DNA from 2 places in the Metabacillus schmidteae genome. Region 2 is predicted to be linked to the other one. Evidence: riboswitches for the same ligand, from Rfam matches in the RefSeq annotation. Region 2 holds a riboswitch; the other holds the start of a gene.
The links. A riboswitch is a leader RNA that binds a small molecule or an ion and turns the genes downstream of it on or off. The one in region 2 is predicted to bind FMN.
Positions count from the first base shown of each region.

Region 1: linked by a shared signal. The riboswitch ahead of HWV59_RS00600 (ECF transporter S component) and the one ahead of ribE (riboflavin synthase) in region 2 are both predicted to bind FMN.

Region 1 is NZ_CAESCH010000001.1:119,372-127,632, reverse strand. Features, by position in the region: gene HWV59_RS00610 (NAD(P)/FAD-dependent oxidoreductase) at 174-1,091, shown strand; gene HWV59_RS00605 (hypothetical protein) at 1,169-1,423, shown strand; FMN riboswitch at 1,646-1,777, shown strand; gene HWV59_RS00600 (ECF transporter S component) at 1,943-2,503, shown strand; gene HWV59_RS00595 (AraC family transcriptional regulator) at 2,611-3,465, opposite strand; gene HWV59_RS00590 (galactokinase) at 3,698-4,873, shown strand; gene galE (UDP-glucose 4-epimerase GalE) at 4,889-5,878, shown strand; gene galT (UDP-glucose--hexose-1-phosphate uridylyltransferase) at 6,085-7,611, shown strand; gene HWV59_RS00575 (general stress protein) at 7,761-8,084, opposite strand; gene HWV59_RS00570 (glycosyltransferase family 2 protein) at 8,234-8,261, shown strand, end outside.
Region 2 is NZ_CAESCH010000001.1:3,743,678-3,751,938, reverse strand. Features, by position in the region: gene spoVAE (stage V sporulation protein AE) at 1-298, shown strand, start outside; gene HWV59_RS18295 (stage V sporulation protein AE) at 305-916, shown strand; gene HWV59_RS18290 (spore germination protein) at 868-2,346, shown strand; gene lysA (diaminopimelate decarboxylase) at 2,535-3,857, shown strand; gene HWV59_RS18280 (DUF1002 domain-containing protein) at 3,905-4,789, opposite strand; gene HWV59_RS18275 (peptidylprolyl isomerase) at 4,997-5,431, shown strand; FMN riboswitch at 5,594-5,743, shown strand; gene ribE (riboflavin synthase) at 5,940-6,587, shown strand; gene HWV59_RS18265 (bifunctional 3,4-dihydroxy-2-butanone-4-phosphate synthase/GTP cyclohydrolase II) at 6,658-7,851, shown strand; gene ribH (6,7-dimethyl-8-ribityllumazine synthase) at 7,874-8,261, shown strand, end outside.

The DNA.
Region 1 (8,261 bases), 3.6 Mb from region 2:
AATAAAATTTAAAATAAGGGACCGTTTACAAAGACGGTCCCTTTATCTTTGCTTAGGAATTTATAAAATTCCTGAACTGTGGCTGATCAAGGCGCTTGCGCTTTTGTTCATTGTATGAACCGTTTCTTTTTGACAAATCATAACTAGTACTTAATTTTAAAGGACGTGTCATGATGACTGAAAAAACAAATACATATGAATGTATCATCGTTGGAGCAGGAATTGCGGGCTTGCAGGCAGCGATTCAATTAGGAAGATATATGCATAAAGTAATGGTGATTGATTCTGAAGATGGAAGATCAAACTTATGCAGAGGCTACCACAATATATTGGGATGGCCGGATGGAGTAAGCGGTGAAACTCTTAGAGATCTAGGTAAAAAACAAGCAGCACAATATGGAATTGAATTTATAAAGGACTATGTTATCGAAGCAAAAAAGAGTAATGAAAGAATATCAGTGAAAACTGAATCCGGTAAAACATATGAATCCACAACGCTTCTGTTATCCACAGGAATTAAAGATCGAATTCCGGAGATAAAAAATATTATCCCATGTTTAGGTGTTTCTATCTATGTATGTCCAGATTGTGATGGCTATGAGGTAAGAAATCAGCATGTTCTTCTGTTAGGATCCGGAAAAACAGGTGCAAGTTTGGCGTTAACCTTAACATATTGGACAGAAAAGATTACATTCATCAATCATGATGGAGAAGTGGAGCAGTCATTATTAGAGAAGTTAAAGCAAAAGAACATAGATGTTATTCATGAAGAGATTGAGGCAATTGTTACTGAAAATGAATCTGACTTTAAAGGGGTAACATTAAAAAATGGACAAACCATTCAGGGTGATAAAGGATTTATTGGATTTGGCGGCAATGCCGTTCATTCTGAGCTTGCAAAGCAACTAGGTGTAGAAAGACTTGAAAACAAGCATGTTCTTGTAGATCCTCGAACAAAGGAAACAAATATAACAAATGTGTGGGCAGCAGGAGATCTTATTGCCCATTCAGAGCAGGTGACCATCGCAATGGCAGACGGATGTCAGGCGGCCATATGGATTCATAAACGGTTACTGAAAAATAATCAGTGACGTGAAATCTCTGTTTTCCTTCTTCATGATGTTTTGTATCATAGAGTGAGTAGGAATCAAAAAGGGAGAGGTTGGATTTGCGAAAAGAAATTGAGGATTTGTACGATGAAGTGTATGAAAAACTGGCTGAGTATCATCAAACGTCTTTTGAGTACACACAAAAGCTTTCAGATTACCCAATCACCCAACATGAAGAAGTAACAGAAAAGCTGGAAAGAATTGAGTTTGCCTTACAAGCGGCAAAGGATATTTTGGAAAACATCATGACTCCGGGAACAAAGATGACGATTATGCATCAAAAAGGGACCATTCAGATAGATCTAAATAATTGAGAGAACGAACACACGAGTCTATTTTTATACTTTCATAAAGCATGAAATTTTATGGGTAATAGGATAAGAAAAACTATAGCTTTCACATTAGGACTTGGCGATAGGCCAAGTTTTTCTAATAAAAAAGGGACAATTTATACCAAGTGATTATCTAGGAATAAAATGCAAATCTCTTTTAAAAAATGAAGTTTTCTGTATAATTAAGACATAAACAAAATAATGATCTATCTTCGGGGCAGGGTGAAATTCCCGATCGGCGGTAATAAGAGATTTTCTTTAAGCCCGCGAGCCTTTTAGGCAGGATTTGGTGCAATTCCAAAGCCGACAGTATAGTCTGGATGGGAGAAGATGGAGGTTCAGCTAACGTTCAAAAAATGACTTGATGAACGTTTATTTAGGATGCCTTCGTAAACTCCCTCATACATTTGTGAGGGAGTTTTTTATACGTTATCAACATAAGGTATCTTACTTTGCGAACACCTCTTCCAAACGCGATGGATCAATGGAGGAGAGATACAAATGATTAGAACAGAAAAATTTAGTGTAAGAACAATGGCATCAGTTGCAATGCTTAGCAGTATATCGTATTTATTAATGCTTTTAGTTTTTCCGTTACCACTATTTCCCACCTTTTTATTCATTGATTTTAGTGACATTCCTGCGCTACTTGCAACTGTTATGTTTGGTCCATTGGCAGGTGTCTTAGTCGTTTTAATTAAAAATATTATTAATTTCTTAATGATGGGGAGCCCAACTGGAGTGCCTGTTGGTCACATTGCAAACTTCTTAGCAGGAGTTGTCTTTATTTTACCTACGTATTATGTATATAAAAGAATGGAAACAAGAAAAGGGATAATGATTGCCCTGGCGGTTGGAACACTTTCAATGGCGATTGTTATGAGTATATTAAACTATTTATTTATACTTCCGGCATATACCTACTTCATGCAGGCACCTGATATGCGCAATTTAGTTATACCTGCGATATTACCGTTTAACGTAGTAAAAGGTGTCCTAATGTCAACTTTGTTTGTATTGGTATTTGTCCGACTTAAAAGTTGGATGGCGAAATTTGCATAAAAGAAATATGATCGTCCCCAGTGGTTTACTGGGGGTTATTTTTTGCCCAAAAGGTTAATATCAGGGAAAAGGAATAAATTTTGCAAGAGACAACATTTGATTCAAACCTAAACAGTATGTCTCTCTTGCCTAATTTCACCTGGTGATTTCCCAGTGAGTTTGCGTGTAATCTTGTTTAGGTAGTTAGCATTTTTATAACCGACTAATTGCGCGATTTCATCAACCGTGTATTTAGTATGCTGCAAAAGCTCGATGGCCTTTTGCAGTCGGATATTTGTTAAATATTGAATAGGAGTTGTTCCAGTTTCTTCTTTAAATAGTCTAGTGAAATGATACTTTGATAATTTTGAAGCCTCTGCCATTTCTTCAGCTCCAATGTCATCCTGGTAATAGTTTTTAGCGAATAATACGGCGCTTATGACTCCCTCTGACCAATCCTCCATATATTTATCAACTGTTTTTAATGATAAAGACAATTCCATTAGAAATTGATAGGCGATGCTTGATCCGTGATAGGCATTTGTTATTTTTTTCTCGATAGAATCATCGTAAATTTGCTTAAGAAACTTAATGAGTGTTGATTCCGGGTGAAATCGGATAACCTGGTTGTCTGATTTCTTTACATGCTCCCAGCAGCGTCTTGCTTCATTTCCGTATAGGGTTAAATAGAGAAATTCCCATTTCGATGAATGTTCTGGTAAATAATAATGATAATTGCTGGGGCTGCTGACAATAAATGCATGACCTGCTTTTAATTGATGTACCTTACCATCAATATTGATTTCACCATGTCCAGATAACGTATATTGAAAGATGTATTTATCTTGATCCTTTCTCTCCGTTCCGCTCCAAGAGTAAATGGATGAAGCTTGCTCATCCCAACCAACAGACCAAATTTGAGCAACACTGTTCACATGTGGCTCATTAAAACGAAAGACAATGGCTCCTTTTTTCTTTTCCATAGCAAAAAAATCCCCCTTTCTTACCCTTTTTATCTAAACTGAGCAAAAAAAGACTTATGTATTAATCAGAATAGTGTTTGATATAGTTAAAATCCTTGTATATAAAAGCTTATTCTAAGCAAAAAAGTGCTAATTAATAAAATAATTTTACCATTGTTCAATGAAAAATTGAAACTTACAATAAAGATAACGCTATCACAAACCAAAAATGCGAGATGAAGGGTGATTTTCAATGATAGATCAATTACTAGACCAGTTTAAACAAATATTCAAAACAGATCAGTCTGTTCGCACATTTTTTGCGCCGGGCAGAGTGAATTTAATAGGTGAACATACAGATTATAATGGCGGTCATGTGTTTCCATGTGCTTTAACATTTGGAACATACGCATTGGTAGCACCAAGAAATGACAAGTCTATCCGTCTGTATTCAGTAAATTTCCCTGATAAAGGAATTATTGAATTATCAACTCAAGATCAACTTGCGCTTGAAAAAGAACATGACTGGGCCAATTATCCTAAAGGAGTCATAAAAGAGTTCGCAGATCGAGGTGTTCAGGTAGAAACAGGATTGGATGTTTTATTCTACGGAAATATTCCAAATGGTGCGGGTTTATCTTCTTCAGCATCTATTGAACTTGTAACAGCAGTTGCTTTACAATCAATATTGGAAACAACGTTTAGTCGTGTTGATCTTGTTAAAATGAGTCAGCATGCAGAAAATGAGTTTATTGGGGTAAGCTGTGGCATTATGGATCAATTTGCCATAGGAATGGGAAGAGAAGACAATGCAATTCTGTTAAATTGTCAAACACTTGACTATCAATATAGCCCCATAGTCCTTGAGGATGCATCTCTTGTCATTGCAAACACAAATAAACGCAGAGCACTTGCGGACTCAAAGTACAATGAAAGGCGCTCTGAATGTGAACGTGCTCTTTCACAAATACAAACTCAAATTTCGATTCAATCTCTTGGCGACCTTACACCGGAGCAATTCGAAAGTCATCGTCACCTAATCAAAAATGAACTTGATCAAAAACGTGCAAAGCATGCTGTTTATGAAAATGCACGAACGATTCAAGCAGTTGAAAAACTGCAGCAAGGTGATATTAAAAGCTTCGGTCAGCTAATGTGTGATTCTCATACATCGTTAAGAGATGATTATGAGGTAACTGGTTTTGAATTAGACACATTAGTAGAAGCAGCTCTTAGCCAAGATGGTGTAATTGGCTCAAGAATGACAGGTGCAGGCTTTGGAGGATGTACAGTATCAATTGTAAAAAATGATAAAATCGAAGAATTTATTCGAGAAGTAGGCAAGCGTTATAACGAAAAAACAGGGTTAGAGGCTGATTTTTACGTAGCGAATGTTGGCGATGGAGCAAAAGAAATAAAAATGAATTAAGTGGAGGATGAAAAGATGGCAGTATTAGTATGTGGTGGAGCAGGATATATTGGGAGTCACACGGTGTCTGAGCTACTAGATCGTAATGAAGAGGTAGTGGTGGTTGATAATCTTCAAAAGGGACATCTTCCAGCTGTTTTAGAAGGAGCAAAACTTTACAACGGTGACTTACGTGATGAAGCTTTTCTAAAAAGCGTTTTTCAAGAAAATGAGATAGAAGCGGTCATTCACTTTGCTGCTGATTCATTAGTTGGTGAGAGTGTTGAAAAACCACTGCAATACTATGAAAATAATGTGTACGGAACAATGTGCCTTTTAAAGGTCATGACAGAATTTAATGTGAAGAAAATTGTCTTTTCATCAACAGCTGCAACTTATGGTGAAGCAGAAAATATTCCGATCGTTGAAACGGATCCAACTGTTCCGACAAATCCATATGGAGAAACAAAGCTTGCGGTTGAAAAAATGCTAAAGTGGAGTGAACAAGCATACGGGTTAAAATATGTTGTGCTTCGCTATTTCAATGTAGCAGGTGCTCATATGAAAGGAAAACTTGGTGAAGATCATGACCCGGAAACACACTTAATTCCAATCATCTTACAAGTAGCATTAGGAGATCGTGAGAAAATTATGATCTTTGGTGATGACTATAAAACAGAAGACGGTACATGTATAAGAGATTATATCCATGTAACAGACTTAGCCGATGCCCATATTTTGGCGATTGAAAAGCTGCGCAAAGAAAATACAAGTGCTACGTATAATCTCGGCAATGGAAACGGCTTTTCTGTAAAAGAAGTCATTGAAACAGCTCGTAAAGTAACAGGTCATCCAATACCTGCCGAAGTAGCACCACGCCGTGCAGGAGACCCTGCTGTATTAATAGCATCATCCGAAAAAGCCATAAAGGAACTAGGATGGAAGCCTAAATATGCTGATCTTCACACGATGATTGAAAGTGCGTGGAACTGGTTCCAAAAGAATCCTAAAGGCTATCAAAAATAAATTTTTGTTGTTTAAAATACTAAATTTTTTATGAATTTTGGCTAAGCGCTTCGACATCCAGCTTCAGCGCCTAGCCCCTCTAGGGTCTAGCCAATTTAGAATTGAAGGCAAAGAACGCCTTCTATTCTAAATCGTCTTATGCTTGTCGGGGCTGAACAAGGCGCTTACGCTTTTGGTCAAAAGACGAGAGGGTGTATACCGTGTCTATTCATATTGATAAAGAAATAGAACGATTGCTTCAATTTGCTTTAAAAAAGGAAATCATCACAATCTGGGACGTGGATTTAGCTCGAAATAAAATCTTAGAGGTGTTACAGCTTTCTGATACGAAGGCTGTAACAATCGAAGATGAAGAGTTGGAATCTCCTGTATCGATTTTAGAAAATATACTGGATTGGGCAGCAGAAAAAGGTCTTATCAAAGATAACACTGTGACATTCCGTGATTTGCTGGACACGAAAATTATGGGCTGTCTTGTTCCATCACAAGGAGAAATCATACGTCGATTTGATGAGCTTGTTTTTCAGGCTGGACCAAAACAAGCGACAGAATGGTTTTATCATTTCTCACAGGATGTTCATTATATTCGTACAGATCGGATTGCGAAAAATGAAAAATGGCTTGTTGGTACAGAATATGGCGACCTGCAAATGACGATCAATTTGTCAAAGCCTGAAAAAGATCCAGCCGCGATTGCAGCTGCGAGAAACATGCAAAAAAGTGAATATCCTTCTTGTTTATTATGTAAGGAGAATGTGGGATATGCAGGTCGCATAGATCACCCGGCAAGGCAAAATCACCGCATAATCCCTGTTACATTAGATGATGAGCAGTGGTTTCTTCAGTTTTCACCATATGTGTATTACAATGAGCATGCCATTGTTCTTGCCGGTGAGCATAAGCCGATGAAAATTTCTAAGGAAACTTTTAAAAAGTTACTGCATTTTGTTGAGCAGTATCCGCATTATTTCCTAGGATCAAACGCAGATTTACCGATTGTTGGCGGCTCTATTTTAAGCCATGACCATTTCCAGGGAGGACACCATACATTTCCGATGGAGGTTGCAGAAAAAATGCATACATTTTCTGTGAGCAAATATCCATCCATTGATTTCTCGATCGTGAAATGGCCGATGTCTGTCCTGCGTCTTCAAGGAACAAATCAAGCAGACTTAATGGAAGCAGCAGATGATATTTTACAGGAATGGAAGAACTATAGTGACGAAGCTGTAGACATACACGCATTTTCCGGTGAAACTCCACATAACACAATCACACCGATTGCCAGAAGAAGGGGCAAGCTTTTTGAACTTGATTTAGTATTAAGAAACAACCGAACAAATGATGAGCATCCATTAGGAATTTTCCATCCACATCAAGAGGTTCATCATATTAAAAAAGAAAATATCGGTTTAATTGAGGTTATGGGGTTAGCTGTATTACCGGGAAGATTACTAGATGAGCTGAAAAAACTAGCAGCTTTCCTTGTTGAAGCTGATGGCTTAGCTGAGATTGAAAAAGACGAAGAAATTAACAAGCATGTTGAATGGGCCAAACAGGTATATGAAAAACACCCGGATTTAACCGAAAAAAATGTTTATGATGTTCTGTTAAAAGAAGTAGGACATGTTTTTGCAACCATCTTAGAGCATGCAGGTGTATTCAAGCAGGATGAAGCTGGCCGACAAGGGTTTCACCGCTTTGTTCAGCAATTGAAAGCTTCTCTAAAATAAATTTCAATTTACTAGTATAAGATGTATCAAAAGTGTCAATGATGCTAGTAATCCCCCCCTAATTTTTATATATGTATGTGGCCTCCTTACTTGTAAGGAGGTATTTTTTTATTAAACAAAGGGACAGCTATAAACTGTCCCTATCATCATTAATGAGCCACAATGACAACTCTACCTTCATCAAGCTCTCTCTCTAATTCGTTTGCTTTTTCTTGGGAAACCCCTAGTGATGTCATTCTTTCTCTCAGTTCATCTCCTCGAGAGCGAAAGACATTAGCCACTTTATCAAAGACTCCTTCTTCTTTTAACCCGATATGACGAGTGTCTGTGTTTTCTGTTAAGTGTTTTGAACGGTCAGAATCATGTGCAAATAAATAGATGTGATCTTTTTGACATCCTTCACCTTCAAGTCTCTCGATAATCTCTGTAGCTTGTACACCATTTTCTACAACATATGTTTTCAAGTTCATCATCTCCTTTGCATTGTTACTAAACATGTACCCCGTGTTTATATAAATAAAACATGTTGGGAAAATAAGTTATAGATTAAAAAGACGTTTTACCTATAAAGGCAGTAAGCTGTTTGTTAAAATAAAAGAATATGAATGAACAGGTGATTAAGATGAAAATATCCATTGTGATTGTTACAC
Region 2 (8,261 bases):
AATCCTATTAGATGTTTTTAAATTAACACCGGCACATGTTATGAGTTCTTTTGTTGTATCAGGGGCCATACTGGATGGGTTTGGTATATATGATAATTTAATAAAGTTTGCTGGAGCTGGAGCAACCGTACCTATCACAAGTTTTGGACACTCTCTCCTGCATGGGGCAATGGAACAAGCTAAGGAGCATGGCTTTATTGGCATAGGTATTGGTATATTTGAACTAACGTCAGCAGGTATTTCAGCAGCAATTTTGTTTGCATTCATTATGGCACTTATCTTTAAACCGAAAGGATAGGTCACATTGGCAGAAAAAGTGAGGGTCATTATTGTAACTGATGGAGATGAATATGCTGCAAGAACAGTTGAATATGTGGCAGCCCAAATAGGGGGAAGAGCCATTTCACAAACCCAAGGGAATCCTACTATATTAAGTGGACCCCAAATAGTTGAGCTAATTCTTCAGGCAAAAAATGACCCTGTCTTTGTCATGTTTGACGATTGTGGATTATTAGGAGAAGGGGCTGGAGAAGTGGCTTTGAAATACGTCGCTGAACACCCCAAAGTAGAGGTGCTTGGAGTAATTGCAGTAGCATCTAAAACACATCAGACAGAGTGGACGAGAGTTGATGTTAGTATTGACCGATTTGGTGAATTAACTGAATACGGTGTAGATAAAAGCGGACTAAAAGACATTGAACTTGGAAGAATAAGCGGTGATACGGTGTATTGTTTAGATCAGTTAAAGGTTCCGATTATTGTTGGAATTGGAGATATTGGAAAAATGGCAAGAAAAGATAGTGTGAAGAATGGATCGCCAATCACATTAAAAGCTGTTGAATTGATACTAGAAAGGAGCGGTTCCGATTGTCAACAGAGAAGGAAGCTAAACAGTACCCAATCACGGGAAACTTAGCAGAAAGCGAAAGGTTTTTTACCGAACATGTTGGTTTAAATACGAGCTTTGATTTAGGTGTCAGGAAATTATCCTTATTAGACTTTCAAGTCAATATGTATTATTTAAACGGTCTATGTGATACGAATTATATTACGCAAATATTAAAGAATGTAACATTAATTAACGATAGTGAAGTAAATCATATAAAATTTAAAGAAATTTTAGAAAATAGAATTGTTAACCAATCCGTCCAAAAAATAAAAACGCTGGATGAAGTGGTGGACCAGGTTCTTTCGGGATTAATTGTATTTCTTATGGAAGGCTCTGACTATGGACTTGTTGTTGATGTGAGAAGTTATCCCGGTCGACAACCTCAAGAGCCGGATACAGAGAAGATTGTTCGTGGAGCAAGAGATGGTTTTGTTGAGAATATTATCGTTAACACAGGCTTAATTCGAAGAAGAATTAGAGATGAGCGTTTGCGATATGAAATGATGAAAATTGGTGAACGTTCAAAAACAGATGTTTGTCTTGCTTACATTAAAGATGTGGCTGATCCCGGACTAATTAAAACCATAAAAAAAGAACTTGACACAATTAAAGTTGATGGAATAACGATGGCAGATAAAACGGTTGAAGAATTCTTAGTTCGACAGGGCTACAATCCTTATCCTCTGGTTAGGTATACAGAAAGACCGGATGTTGCAGCAAATCACTTGTTAGAAGGTCATGTATTGATTATAGTTGATACATCACCTAGTGTCATTATCACTCCTACAACATTTTTTCATCATGTTCAGCATGCAGAAGAATATCGTCAAGCTCCTGCTGTTGGTACGTTTTTACGTTGGGTCCGATTTTTGGGAATTATTGCATCAATTTTTCTTTTACCATTATGGTTTTTATTTTGTTTAGAGCCGTCACTTTTACCAGAAAATATTGCTTTTATTGGTCCTAATGAAGAGAAAAATATCCCTATTGTTATCCAAATATTTTTAGCTGATTTTGGGATAGAGTTTTTAAGAATGGCTGCGATACATACGCCGACATCTCTTTCTACTGCGATGGGTCTAATCGCAGCAGCGTTGATTGGTCAAATTGCGATTGACGTTGGATTGTTTGTTCCGGAGGTAATCTTATATGTAGCGGTTGCAGCAATCGGAACATTTGCAACACCAAGCTATGAATTAAGTGTTGCGAATAAGATATCAAGGTTATTATTGTTAGTTGCAGTTGCAGCTTTCAAATTAGAGGGATTTGTGATTGGATGTACAGTTTTTATCATCTTGCTTGTAAGAATAAGATCTTTGAACACTCCTTATCTGTGGCCATTTCTACCATTTAATGCAAAGGCCTTATGGCAAATCATTGTTAGGACTTCTGTGCCGGGCGCAAAGCTAAGACCAAGTATTGTCCATCCTCAAAATGTAAAAAAACAACCGAATTAGGGTAAAGTGACATTGAAAGAACCCCTCTTTTATGATATTGTATGTTTAATTTCATGCAGAATTTTCATAACAGACAGTTAATAACCAGCTGGTGTTAACTGTCTTTTTCCTTGTTAATTAATCTTCTATTGATTGGTTTTCAAGATAAGAAAACGTAAAAGCCTAGTTGTAGAAAGAGGGGATACATTTTGTTCTTACATGGTACTAGCAATATAAATGAAAAAGGACATTTAGAAATAGGCGGAGTGGATACCATTCAATTAGCGAAAGAATATGGTACACCTCTTTATATTTACGATGTAGCGTTAATAAGAGAACGCGCTCGAAGCTTTAAAGAAGCATTTGAAAAAATGGGCGTAAAAGCACAAGTTGCTTATGCAAGTAAAGCATTTTCATCGATTGCCATGTTTCAGCTGATTAATGAGGAAGGACTTTCATTGGATGTTGTCTCTGGTGGTGAATTGTATACTGCAATTGCTTCCGGATTTCCTGCATCAAGAATCCATTTACATGGAAACAATAAAAGCAAATCAGAACTTAAAATGGCTTTAGACCATCAGGTAGGGTGTATTGTTGTAGATAACTTCTATGAAATTGAAATGTTAGAAGAACTAACAAAAGCATCTGAACAAAAAGTAGCAGTTTTGCTACGTGTTACACCTGGTGTTGAAGCACATACTCATGATTATATTACTACAGGCCAAGAAGATTCAAAATTTGGATTTGGTTTGTTAAATGGACAAATTGAGAAGGCTATTGAAGCAGTGTTAAAATCAAGTCATATTCATTTGCTTGGAATTCACTGCCATATTGGTTCTCAAATATTTGATACTGCCGGATTTGTTCTTGCAGCAGAAAGAGTATTTGATAAAATCAAGGAATGGCAAAGTCAATTCTCATTTATCCCGGAAGTTGTTAATCTGGGTGGAGGATTTGGAATTCGCTACACAGCAGAAGATGAGCCGCTTCCAGCTACTTATTATGTCGAAAAAATTGTTGAAGCAGTTAAAACACAAGTAAATGAAATGGGCATTGAAATGCCCGAAATTTGGATTGAGCCAGGTCGCTCCCTAGTAGGAGATGCAGGAACAACATTATATACAACCGGATCAACAAAATCTGTTCCAAATATTAGGGAGTATATTGCAATTGATGGGGGAATGAGTGATAATATTCGTCCAGCTTTATATCAAGCCAAATATGAAGCAGTATTAGCAAATCGCGCATTAGAAAAGCATGATGTCCCGGTTTCAGTCGCAGGAAAATGCTGTGAAAGTGGAGATATGTTAATTTGGGACCTGCCATTACCAGAGGTTAAGCCAAATGATATTTTGGCCGTATTCTGTACAGGTGCTTATGGCTATTCAATGGCTAATAATTATAACAGAATCCCAAGACCGGCAGTTGTTTTTGTTGAAAATGGCGAAGCGCAACTTGTAGTGAAAAGAGAGAGTTTTGAAGATTTGATTGTGAATGATCTTCCCTTTCAATCGAAAGTAATTAATAAATAATAAAAAAACAAGAGCGGTGTTAAAAATACACACGCTCTTGTTTTTTATTATGCGGATTGCTCATTATTTGTAAAGATAGAAATAATCGCATTCCATAATGCTATAAAGAATTCTTTTACTTGCTGTAGAAAAGTTTGGCCTTCCTCAGAATTCAGAAAATTTGAGATTTTATCCCTTGCCTGATCGAGCTGATCACCAACCTGATTCCAATCGATATTTATATCCTTCATCTTATTAAACAAATCAATTAAACTATTGATATCTTCTTCTGAAAGTGTAATACCTAAATCATTTGCTGCATTTTCAATCATTGTACGTAATTCCGCATCGGTCTCAGGAATACCATTTTTGGCAATGTCATCCTTGATTTTTGCCATTAAAGCTGATGCATTTTCCGCTCCAACCTCATCACCCAATTTTGCTGTTGTGACAAGTTCTTCATTCGCAACCTGTTTTACATCTTCCGGTATAGCTTCTTCAGAAGAAATCTCATAAGCCTTGATTAAACCTGTTAAGGCAGCAGTACCTGAAACTTCAAAAGGTGCGGTAACATAAATGGACGCATCTTTAACACCTGCTGTCATGAGGGCATTTAAATACATTTCATCCGTTACCCAGTTGATATTCTTTGTTTTAACTTCAAGACCTGAACCAGCTTTTTCAATTGTAATACTTGTTGACGATATAGCCTTCGTTCCGATTGTTGCTTTTGGAATATAATCACCTAAATATTGATGTTCTTCCTCATTAGAAACTGTGATGATTTGATCATCTGCAGTTGCATTCATTTCATTAAGAATCGTTTGTTTTTGTTCTTCTGTTAAATTTTCTCCAAGCGTAATAATCATATCCCCCACTACTGCATCTGCGTATGTTAAGGATGGAAAAGCAAATAAAAGTAAAGCGATGAAACTAACTATATATTTCTTCAAAATAATGCCTCCTTATTCAAACAATGACTGGCTCTCCTCATCTATTATAGAGCTTTTTATAAAATGTCAATACATTCAACATGGAAATTAAGAATTTCTTAATATTATTTATTAACGATCTATTTGGTATTCCTCCCTTGAGTATAGTAGAATAGGTAGGTATTCATGTCTATTAGACGTACAAAACATATTGGAGGTTTCATACATATGAAAAAAGCACAAATTACAATGGAAAATGGCGATGTAATGACAATGGAGCTTTACCAAAATGAAGCACCAGGAACAGTTGCTAACTTTGAAAAGCTTGCTAATGAAGGATTTTATAATGGCTTAACATTTCACCGTGTTATCCCTGGGTTTGTAGCACAAGGTGGTTGTCCGCATGGAACTGGAACTGGAGGACCTGGCTATACGATTAAGTGTGAAACACAAGGTAATCCACACAAGCATGAAGCAGGATCCCTTTCAATGGCACATGCAGGGAAAGATACAGGCGGCAGCCAATTCTTTATCGTTCACGAGCCACAACCTCATTTAAACGGGGTTCATACTGTTTTTGGTAAAGTAGTGGATAATCTAGAAGCTGTTTATAAAATTAAACCAAATGATGTAATGAAAGAAGTAAAGGTTTTTGAAGAATAAAATCTAAAAAATTTTAGAACTGTCTAGTATATGGGCAGTTCTTTTTCATTGCCAGGAAAGTTTAACAATAAATTTACCTTTTAATTTCTAAAAATGAAACATAAAGATTGCAACATGCTCGTTATATGGATAAAATATAATTTATAATTTCATATTTCGTTTTACATTCTTCGGGGCAGGGTGGAATTCCCTACCGGCGGTGATGAAGGGGAGTGACTCTTCTAAGTCCGTGACCCGTAAACATTAATTGTTACGGTGGATCTAGTGAGATTCTAGGGCCGACAGTGAAAGTCTGGATGGGAGAAGAATTGCGTGAATTTTTTGCGGTGTATTAAAGTCTGTGAAAAAAATAGACATTTAATACTCTTATTTGACATACTCAAATATCAATTTCTGACAATTTCCAAGCCCCTAGTCTCTTTGACAGTGGGCTTTTTTTGCATTGCATAATATATGCAATGCAATGTAAACGTAAATATGACATGTATAAAAGGAAGGAGGAAATCGTGTGTTTACAGGGATCATTGAAGAAATTGGCACAGTTCAAAGTGTACAAAGCTCAAAAGAAGCGATCGTTTTCACAATAGGAGCAAAACATATACTTAAAGATGTAGCTTTAGGGGACAGTATTTCAGTAAATGGAGTATGCTTAACAGTCACACAATTCTCGGCTGCTTCTTTCTCAGTTGATGTAATGCCTGAAACGGTTAGAAGCACATCTTTATCCCTTTTAAAAAAAGGGTCAACAGTAAACTTGGAGAGAGCAATGGCAGCGAACGGAAGATTCGGCGGTCACTTTGTTTCTGGACATGTTGACGGTATTGGAAAGATCGTGAAAAAACAGCAAGTGTCTAATGCAGTTTATTATGAAATACAAGTGCCTGAAGAATTAACTAGTACCTTGATCCATAAAGGTTCTATTACAGTAGATGGAATAAGCCTGACGATTTTTGGGTTAGAGAAAGAAAAAGTAGTCATTTCTATTATTCCTCATACTTTAGGTGAAACCATTTTAGGAACAAAGGGTGTTGGTGATATTGTGAACATCGAATGTGATATGGTTGGGAAATATATAAAAAAATTTGTTTCTCAACAAGATAACACAAAAGGCTCTTCATTAAGTAAATCATTTTTAGAAGAAAATGGCTTTGTCTAAGGATAGACAATAAACAACAGCTGACTAGCAGGTTGTTAGCCAATGTAACATATATGAAGGGAGTTATATCATGTTCAATACAATCGAAGAGGCAATTACAGATTTGAGAGATGGTAAAGTAGTCATTGTTGTAGATGACGAGGACCGTGAAAATGAAGGAGATTTTGTTTCCCTGGCTGATAGAGTGACTCCTGAAGTAATTAATTTCATGATAAAGCATGGTAGAGGGCTTGTATGTGTTCCAATAACAGAAAATCAGGCAGCTAAATTGGATCTTTCTCCTATGGTCTCTCAAAATACCGATCCACATGGAACGGCTTTCACCGTTAGTGTTGACCATAAAACAAATTCAACAGGAATTAGTGCATTTGAACGTGCCGATACTGTAAAAGCACTTTTATCGGAAGATTCAAAGCCCGCAGATTTCAAGAGACCAGGACATACATTTCCATTAATTGCAAAAGAAGGTGGAGTTCTCCGTAGAGCTGGTCACACTGAAGCAGCAGTAGATTTGTCCCGTCTATGTGGTGCAAAGCCTGGTGGAGTCATTTGTGAGATTATTAAAGAAGATGGTACGATGGCAAGAGTGCCTGACTTATTAGTCCTTGCTAAAGAGCTTGACTTGAAAATTATTACGATTAAGGATTTAATTAAATATCGTAATCAGAGAGAAAAGTTGGTTAAGAAAGAAGTTGAAATTGAGCTGCCAACTGAATTTGGTTCTTTTAGAGCTATAGGCTATTCTAATGTTTTAGATCAAAAAGAACATGTTGCATTTGTGAAAGGCGATATTAGCCCTGAAGAAGAGATATTAGTAAGAGTCCATTCTGAATGTCTTACAGGAGATGTATTTGGATCTTACAGATGTGACTGTGGCCCCCAATTACATGCTGCACTTTCTCAAATTGAGAAAGAAGGAAAAGGGGTTTTACTCTACATGAGGCAAGAGGGTAGAGGGATAGGTCTACTAAATAAGATGAGGGCTTATAAGCTTCAGGAACAAGGGTATGATACCGTTGTAGCAAATGAAAAATTAGGATTTGCTCCTGATTTAAGAGATTATGGCATCGGTGCTCAGATTCTTAAAGATCTGGGAATTGAAAAAATGAAGCTCTTGACAAATAATCCGCGTAAGATTGCTGGACTTGAAGGCTATGGCTTAACAATTGTCGATAGAGTACCGATTGAAATGCCTGCAAGAGAAGAAAATGAAAATTACTTAAGAACAAAATATGAAAAACTAGGTCATTACTTACATTTTTAAATCGAAAGTTGGAGGAATAATAATGAAAACATTTGAAGGACATTTAATTGGAAGTGGATTGAAAGTTGCAATTGTAGTAGCACGTTTTAATGAGTTTATTACTTCTAAGCTATTAGGAGGAGCAGAAGATGCTTTGAAAAGACATGGCGTCGAAGAATCAGATGTAACTGTTGCTTGGGTTCCAGGTGCATTTGAATTACCTTTAGTTTCAAAAAAATTAGCTGAATCAGGAAAATATGATGCGGTTATCACTCTGGGTACTGTGATTCGTGGTGCTACAACTCACTATGATTATGTTTGTAATGAAGCAGCAAAAGGAGTTTCACAAGCTTCTCTAACAACAGGTGTACCGGTTATTTTCGGTGTTCTAACAACTGAATCGATTGAGCAAGCTGTCGAAAGAGCAGGAA